DNA from 2 places in the Marinobacterium aestuarii genome. Region 1 is predicted to be linked to the other one. Evidence: predicted binding sites of a transcription regulator. Region 1 holds the regulator's gene; the other holds the start of a gene.

What was found. The regulator LexA, encoded in region 1, represses DNA repair genes until DNA is damaged. The targets are predictions, from matches to a motif close to TACTGTNTANNTANACAGTA.
Region 2: the regulator LexA is predicted to act here: its motif matches at 2,462-2,481, upstream of imuA (translesion DNA synthesis-associated protein ImuA).

The regions. Positions count from the first base shown of each region.
Region 1 covers NZ_CP015839.1:2,959,897-2,964,310, forward strand. Annotated here, with positions in the region: gene dinG (ATP-dependent DNA helicase DinG) at 1-1,452, opposite strand, end outside; gene lexA (transcriptional repressor LexA) at 1,585-2,205, shown strand; gene A8C75_RS12970 (cell division inhibitor SulA) at 2,202-2,660, shown strand; gene A8C75_RS12975 (hypothetical protein) at 2,909-3,154, opposite strand; gene A8C75_RS12980 (DUF6586 family protein) at 3,291-3,809, opposite strand; gene topA (type I DNA topoisomerase) at 3,830-4,414, opposite strand, start outside.
Region 2 covers NZ_CP015839.1:4,790,788-4,795,201, reverse strand. Annotated here, with positions in the region: gene A8C75_RS20995 (outer membrane protein assembly factor BamD) at 1-466, opposite strand, end outside; gene rluD (23S rRNA pseudouridine(1911/1915/1917) synthase RluD) at 602-1,579, shown strand; gene pgeF (peptidoglycan editing factor PgeF) at 1,576-2,301, shown strand; gene imuA (translesion DNA synthesis-associated protein ImuA) at 2,497-3,189, shown strand; gene A8C75_RS20975 (patatin-like phospholipase family protein) at 3,341-4,342, shown strand.

The DNA of each region.
Region 1 (4,414 bases):
GTGCCCCAGGGCCGTCAGCGTTGCCGAAGTGACAACAGCGCCGTAACAGTGCTGCCACAGATGCTCGCTAAGCGTTGCCGCCGCCGACACCGGGCTGCTGCGGCACTCGAAATCCACCCCGTCGGGAGATTCAATCACATTGATCCAGCGCGCCGTTGGCGAGCTGCCCTCGGGATCCGGATTGCGATAAGAACGTGCCAGCGAGTGGATCGATTGCATCCGCGAGAGCAATAACCCAGTTTGCGGATACCAGCGCTCCGCTGCATCCTTTTCGATCTCAGGAATACCGCCATCGATGGCTTCTTTAAGCAAATCCACGATTTGCTCGAACTTGACCACCGCCTTGTCTGCAACCTTGGCCACATCTCCCGCCTCGATGCGTAGCGCCTCGGGTAACTGGCCGTTGGGGAAGCGGAAACGATCCGACTTGGGGCTACCGCTGGATTCGGTGAGCAAAGCGCGCAGGGTGCGCTGAAAGCTCTCCAGACACTGATTCAGGTCGGTAAAAGGCTGGGCCAGCTGTGTTATATAGGTGCTGAGCACCTGATGTTCGCCACAGTCGACGCGCATTTTCTCCAGCTGGCGGGTGGCCGCCGAAAGCCAGCGAATGCTACCCGCGACTCTCATGCTGTAGGAGAAGTGACCGATCGCCTTGGCCGCCAGATGGTGGCCTTCGTCAAACACATAAATGCTGTCGGCGGGATCCGGCAGAATGGCGCCGCCCCCCAGGGCCAGGTCCGCCATCACCAGATCATGATTGGCAATCACCACCTCAGCCTGATCCAGGGATTCCCGCGCACGGTAAAACGGACAGGCACTGAAATTGTGGCAGCGCCTGTTGGTGCACTGCAAGTGATCGCTGGTGAGCGGATGCCACAGCTGATCTTCCAGTTCGCGCTTGAGGTTATCGCGGTCACCGTCCCAGCGGCCGGAGGCAAACTCGTTCAGCAGTTCGCGATAAAGCCCCAGGTCCGCCTCATCGAGCTTGTGGACCTGTTCATCTTCGTACAGCGCCATCTGCCCCATCGCGCCCTGACTGTCGAGAATACGCTCGGCCTTGCTGATACACAGATAGCGCCCGCGCCCCTTGGCCAAGCTCACCTTGACCGGCAACTGGGCGTGCAGCGCAATATCCGGCAGATCCTTGTACAGCAGCTGTTCCTGCAGCGCCACGGTTGCCGTCGAGAGCACCAGTTTCTTGTTGGCGGCCTTAGCTATCGGGATGGTGCCCAGCAGATAGGCCAGCGTCTTGCCCGTACCGGTGCCGGCTTCTACCAGCACGACATGACCCTCGGACTGGCGCACACCCGAGGCATCGGCCTGGACACCACCAATAACACGCGCAACGGCACCCACCATCTGGCGTTGCCCATAGCGCGACTTGAGACCCTTGGCGTCCAGAAACGCTCTATAGGCCTGCTGAATCTGTTGTTTGAGGTCCTCGGTTAGCAACGCGGCATCCGGATCAGCTGAGACAGGAGCCGCGATTCTAGCAAAACACTGGATATATCAACAGAATTTGCTTTACGGGATTAAGCTACTGTATATACTTACACCTACTGTATAAAACAACAGGTTAAAACCATGAAGCTGACTCGCCGACAAACGGATGTGCTCGAGTGCATCAAAAAGCATATCGAAACCTCCGGCTACCCGCCCACGCGGGCCGACATTGCGCGTGATCTTGGCTTCAAATCAGCCAATGCCGCTGAAGAACACCTCAAGGCGCTGGCGCGCAAGGGCGCGATTGAAATCATTCCCGGCACCTCCCGCGGCATACGCCTGCCGGACCTCGGGCTCGATGCCGCCAATGAAAGCCTGCCCATTGTCGGCCAGGTAGCGGCAGGCTCACCCATACTGGCCCAGCAGCATATAGAGGATCACTGCACCATTTCGGCGGATTTTTTCCATCCGCCGGCGCACTACCTGCTGCGAGTAAAAGGCCAGAGCATGCGTAATATCGGCATCATGGACGGCGACCTGCTGGCGGTACATCAGTGCCAGGAAGCCCGCAACGGCCAGATAGTGGTCGCGCGCATCGGCGACGAAGTTACAGTGAAACGCTTCAAGCGCGAGAATAATCGCGTTTACCTATTAGCCGAGAACGAAGACTTTGCCCCCATCGAGGTCGATCTCAGGGAGCAGGACATATCCATTGAAGGCCTGGGTGTCGGCGTTATCCGCCGCGGAGGAGAACCACTATGAACCTGGCACCGACCCCCAAATACCGTCGCACCCTTTGTCAGGGCAAGAGCCTAAATGCCGCCAGCAAAACCCCTGCCCTCAGCGGCAAAGGCGCCGGTAAACTGACCGAAATCATTACCCATGACAGCAACCTCTCCAGCATGCCCCTGCTGATGCCACTACTGGCACAACTGAGCCGGGATGATCGCTGGTTTGCCTGGGTCGCACCGCCTGCACTGCTGCCAAAAACACTGTTGACCGATGCCGGGATCGATCTTGGCAAGGTCATTCTGCTGCAACCCGACAGCGGCCACAGCGTGTTTGATCTCGCCCGCCGCGCCCTGAGTGCCGGCACCTGCCATGCGGTAATTTCATGGCCGGGCTACTTGTCGGAGTTTGAACTCAAGGCACTCGAACAGGCAGCGGCCTGTGGCGACAGCCAGGGTATTCTGATTCGGGGTCGGGAGCACGCCTGAAGCCGCCAGGCCTGCCTGCCTGCCTGCCTGCCAGGCCTGCCTGCCTGCCAGGCCTGCCTGCCTGCCTGCCTGCCTGCCCAAGCCTCATATTGAGTGACACTCAGGGCAAGAGGCGCGTGAGCTGCAGCGCATCCAGTCGATAACCACAGCCGTAGCCCAGCCCAGCCCAGCCCATGAGCGAACACCCATGAAGGTCCGGACTGCAGTTCGTAAATAGCAATTTTTGAAGAGAGGTTAGGGAAAAGCCGTTAGTGAATAACAGGCGGCCTGAGCACATCGGCCTCGGCTTCACGCTGGCGCGCACCCGCCTCAGCCACCAGCTGAACACCGGCGGACAGCATAATCTTGGCGATATTGATACGCTCGTCACCCAGCTTGCTGGACAACTCATCGGAAAAGCTTAGCGTCAGTAGCGGCTCATCCTGCTCACTGGAACGACGAACAACAATTTCACCCGTCTCCAGCATGACAATTTCAAGCAATGCGTCTTTCATTTAATCCTTTCGCCTTCTGCTTCGGCGCCCGGTGCCGCCTTGAAACCTGCTACCCGCACCTTTATCAGCATGCATAGATCCGCTCTATACCTGAGTGACCGCCAGCGACACTCAGGGTAAAACGGCTACTGCAACCTCACCATTCCTGCATGCCGGCACGCAAGCGCTCGACAAGCTGGGCCAGCTCGCGCTGCCATAGCTGACACTGCTGAGGCGTGACTTGCGTTACCGTATCGGCACTGAGCGGCATCAATCGAATCTCGGACTGACTCTCAACCGCATTGAGCGCCTGGGCCTTGGCGCCTGGCTGCCAGCAGGCTTCATAGGCCGCGCGCAAGCGCCGCAGCCAACTGGCGGCATCCTGCTCCAGCGAGGCCAGTTCGGTACGCTCGGGCGACTGCACCGCCGCCTGCTCAAAGAGCGCATCAAGGTCGGCAAAACTCTGCAGCTGTGCCACCTCCAGACGGTAGTGATCACCGATTTCACACAGAAAGGCACCATAGGCCGACGCCAGATGGAACAGCACCGACTCCTGGCAACACTCAACCTGAGCCTGACGACTCCAGCCGGTGGAAACCTGCGCCTGGGCCAGCTGCTCCAGCTGCAGTTGAACAAAGTTCAGCTTCTGGCTGGTGCGGGTCACAAATACGCTCATGCAATCTACTCCGCCACCGGCTATTTGGCTTTTTTGGCCTTTTCTTCCACCACCCAGCGACCGCCATCAAAGTAGGCGCGCCACCCGGTCGCCTTGCCGTCAACCTCCGTCATCACATACTGCTCCTTCGTCTTGCGACTGAAGCGTATCAGCGTGGGATTGCCATCAGCATCCGCAACGGGCGCATCAAACAGGAAGCTGTACTTGGGGTCGATTGCATCCTTGTGAGGCAGTAACTCCCCAACCTTGGGCGGCCGGGTTTCACGATTTTTCGGAAACTGACTCGCCGCCAGGAACAGGCCACTGGCACCGTCACGCAGAATATAGGTATCGTCAACCTTTTCGCACTGCAACTCAGGCATCGGCACCGGATCCATCTTCGGCGGCGCGGCCTCGCCGCTTTTCAGCAGCTTGCGGGTATTCTTGCATTCGCTGTTGGAACAGCCGAAGTACTTGCCGAAACGACCCGTTTTAAGTTCCATCTGGGCGCTGCACTTGTCGCACTCGATGGTCGGACCTTCATAGCCCTTGATGCGGTAACTGCCAAACTCCACTTCAAAACCGTCGCAATCCGGATTATTGCCACAGACATGCAGTTTGCGGGT
Region 2 (4,414 bases), 1.8 Mb from region 1:
AGCGTGAGGTGAGGGTCGCGAAACTCTCGAAGGACTCCAGTGCGGCACCCGGGTCACGCTGGGTTTCGTCGATCGGCAGGTAGCGTGATACCAGTGAGCGGTCTTCCTCGAAGGAGGTCAGCCCCTTGAGGTAGTAGGCGTAGTCGATGTTTTCGTGATTCGGGTGCAGGCGCACGAAACGATCGGAGGCTGCACGGGCAGCTTCAGGCTCATAGTTCTTGAAGTAGGCAAAGATCAGTTCCAGCTGGGCCTGCTCGGAGAAGCGCCCAAATGGATAGCGGGCTTCGAGCCGCTGCAGTTTTTCGACCGCAAGACCGTAGTTCTGCGCCTCCAGGGCTTCCAGGGCCTCGGAGTAGAGCTGTTGCTCCGGAACATCCGGTTCTTCTTTCTTGTCTCCGCCAAAAAACGAACAGGCGGACATCAGAGAGACCAGAGTCAGGATGCCAATGACTTTTACAAAGCGCATGTTGATGAGTCCCGATTGCCTACAGCGATACCGAGGACGGTTTCGGTTATACTGGGCCAGTTAATCCAAATGTCCGGCATATTTAAACACAACCGGAACTCAAGCCAAAACATCCTTCTGAATTACGTACCCCAGATGCCAGAACAGAAACCTGAACAGGTTCAATTACAAGCGCGGGTCACCGACGAGCTGGTCGGAAAACGGCTGGACCAGGCCATAGCGCAGCTGTTTCCCGACTACTCCCGATCCCGTCTGCAGGGCTGGATCAAGGACGGTTGCGTCACCGTGGATGGTGAACAAAAACGTACCCGCGACAAACTGCAGGGTGGCGAGCTGATCTGTGTCGAAGCGGAACTCGCACGTATCGAACACCACCAGCCAGAGGCCATGGAGCTGGATATCATCTATGAAGACGATGATATTCTGGTGATCAACAAGCCGGCAGGCCTGGTGGTGCATCCGGCGGCGGGTCATGCCGATGGCACCTTGCTGAACGCCTTGCTGCACCATGTGCCGGAAATCGCACAGGTGCCGCGCGCCGGCATCGTGCATCGGCTGGATATGGATACCACCGGTTTGATGGTGGTGGCCAAGACCATCCAGGCGCAGACCGAGCTGGTGGTGCAGTTGCAGGAACGTTCCATGGGCCGCGAGTATGAAGCGATTGTGACGGGCCTGATGACCGGTGGTGGCAAAGTAGATGCCCCTATGGGGCGTCACAAGACCAGCCGTCAGAAGATGGCGGTGGTGCATATGGGCAAACCGGCCCTGACCCATTACCGTCTGCTGCAGCGCTTTCGTGCCCATTCACATATCCGTCTCAAGCTGGAGTCGGGCCGCACGCATCAGATCCGCGTGCATATGTCCCATATCAACTATCCGCTGGTGGGTGATCCTGTCTACGGCGGCCGTTTTCGCCTGCCCAAGGGCGTTAGCGAAGGTCTGATAAAAACACTGCGCGGTTTTCACCGCCAGGCACTGCATGCCAAGAAGCTTGAGCTGTTTCATCCGGCTACCGGTGAACTGATGTCCTGGGAAGTGGATCTGCCGGAGGACTTCCAGCTATTGCTTAAAGCCCTGCAGCAGGACCTGAGGCGCAACGACGATCTATGAAGCTGATTCATCCGCAGTGGCCGGTATCTGATCGGGTGCAGGCCTGTGTCAGTACCCGGCTGGGCGGGGTCAGCCAGGGTGTTTTCCAGGGGCTGAACCTGGGAGACCATGTTGGTGATGATCCTCAGGCGGTTGCACAGAATCGCAGGCGCCTGACCGAGCAGCTGGGGCTTGAGCGTCCGGCACAGTGGCTGCAGCAGGTCCATGGGACTGAAGTGGTTCAGGCGCTGGATGATGCTCAGGTGCGACAGGCGGATGCCTGCTGGAGTGACCAGTCGGGCCAGGCTTGCGTGGTGATGACGGCAGATTGCCTGCCGGTATTTTTCAGTGATGGTCGCAAGGTCGCCGTGGCCCATGCGGGCTGGCGGGGCTTGGTGGCCGGCATTCTGGAAAATACTCTGGCGGTGTTCGAGCAGCCAGGGCAAGTACACTGCTGGCTGGGACCGGCTATTGGGCCTGAAGCTTTTGAAGTCGGGGCCGAGGTACGGGCTGCTTTCTGCGCAGCGCAGCCAGACGCAGGCCAGGCTTTTCGTCCCCGGGACGGGGTGGCGGGCAAGTATTTCGCTGATATCTATAGGCTGGCGCGTCTGCGGCTTGAGGTTGAGGGTGTTGCATCGGTTTCGGGGGGGGATTTCTGTACCCTGCAAGATGCTGAAAATTTTTATTCCTATCGCCGCGATGGTGAAACCGGTCGAATGGCGAGCCTGATCTGGCTGCGTTGAATGCTATAACCTTCTGACTTTTCGATCAAAATCCTTCCTGTGACGGCTGCGGACCTGCGTGCTCGTGCGTGGCTGTCGCTGCGTGTTACCGCCTAAGAATTCTTGTTTTGCTGAATATGCATACAGGTGTGCTTGCCCGCGGAATTTTTTTCGATCATAGTACTGTATATGCATACAGTAGTTATGGGGTGAATCATGAGTCTGGAACAGTTGCTGGAGCGCGGAGCCGTATGGCGGGCAAGTGAGGTTGTTGCCGAACCTGTTGTAGCGGGGCTAGGGTGCGGACACGCGGAGCTGGATCAGCTGCTGCAGGGGCAGGGCTGGCAGCCAGGCAGCCTGGTTGAGGTGCCTTACGCTACCGAGGGTTGTGGTGAGCTGCGCCTGCTATTTCCGCTACTGACGGCATCGCAAGAGCGCTGGGTGCTCTGGGTTGATCCGCCGCATATTTCCTACGCGCCGGCATTGAAAGCGGCGGGGGTGGCACTGGATCGACTCCTGCTGGTACGCAGCAATAGCCGGCGGGATCGGCTCTGGTGTATTGAGCAGGCACTGAAAAGAGGCTGCTGCAGTGCTGTACTGGGTTGGCTGGGAGATGTGTCGCCACGGGCGTTGCGCCGCTTGCAGCTGGCCGCGGCCGAAGGTGAAGCCTTGGGGTTCATCTTCAGGCCTGCGGCCAGCAAGGACCAGGCTGCGGCGGGGCCCTGTCGCCTGTTGCCGGAGCCCGACCAGGCACCGGACAAGCTGGCGGTCTCTGTTCTGAAGCACAGAGGCGGCTGGCCGTTGTCGCGCCGGGTATTATCATTGCGTCAGCGCAGTCTTGGCAATAGAGCAGCCTCTCTGGCTTCGCAGCCAGCGGCTTCAGCTGCGCGGGTGCGTCCGGTCAGGTGAGCCTGCTGGTCTGGCACAATACTGCGGCATTCCCGGGATTTTCACGGAAGCTGTTGCCACGCCTTAAACTATTGTCACCGGGTATTCTTTTGACTTCACTGCGTCTAGCTGTCAGATTTGTGCAGTGCACAAAATTTGACCGGAGGCAGTTATGGGAGCGCGAAAGCTTAATCTTGCGCTGCAGGGTGGCGGTGCCCACGGGGCTTTTACCTGGGGTGTGCTGGATAGGCTGCTGGAGGAGCCAAAGCTGCAGTTTGAGGGTGTCAGCGGCGCCAGCGCCGGCGCCATGAATGCAGTGATGCTGGCCAGCGGCCTGCAGCAGGGCGGTCATGCAGGTGCCCGCGAGCTGCTGACGCGGTTCTGGCACGAGGTCTCCCTGCATGCGCTACCTGAATTGCCGAAAGGCCTGCCTGCCGCGGGTATTGGCGAGTCGATGGCAGACTGGATGCAGATGTTGAGTTATTACCTGTCGCCCTATGACCTCAACCCGCTGGACATAAACCCGCTGCGCTCCCTGGTTGAACGGATGGTGGATTTCGAACAGCTCCAGGCAGCCTCGCCCATTCGTCTCTTTATTGCCGCGACCGATGTGCAAACCGGCAAGCTGCGGCTGTTCCGAGAGACTGAGATCAGTGCGGATCATCTGCTGGCTTCGGCCTGCCTGCCGACGTTGCACAAGGCCATCGAGATTGACGGGCGCAATTACTGGGATGGCGGCTTCAGTGGCAATCCGGCAATTTATCCGCTGATTTTTGACTGTGCCAGTGATGATGTTCTGGTTATTCTGCTGCAGCCGCTGATGCGTGTCGGTACGCCCGTCAGTGCTTCCGCGATTCGCGAACGTGTGGCGGAGTTCGGCTTTCAAAGTACCTATCTGCGTGAAATGCGGGCCATCAGCTATATGCAGTTCGAAATTCGCAAGACCCCCTTTTCGCTCGGAGCCTTCGAGCGCAGGGTGCGCCGACTGCGTTTGCATCAGATAGAATCCGATGAGCTGCTGGCAAGTCTGGATCGCGCGAGCAAGTACGATACCCGACTACACTTTCTGGAGGCGCTGCGCGACCGCGGACGGGCACAGGCTGATCGCTGGCTGGAACAGAATGGGCATTGCATCGGGCGCTCGTCCAGCTGCGACCTGGGGCTCTTTCTGTAACGGCTCCCAAACGTCTGGTGACTGTCACTGTTTCCTGCAGATAGTGCCGCCCGTGTCAGGACATTCCCATGT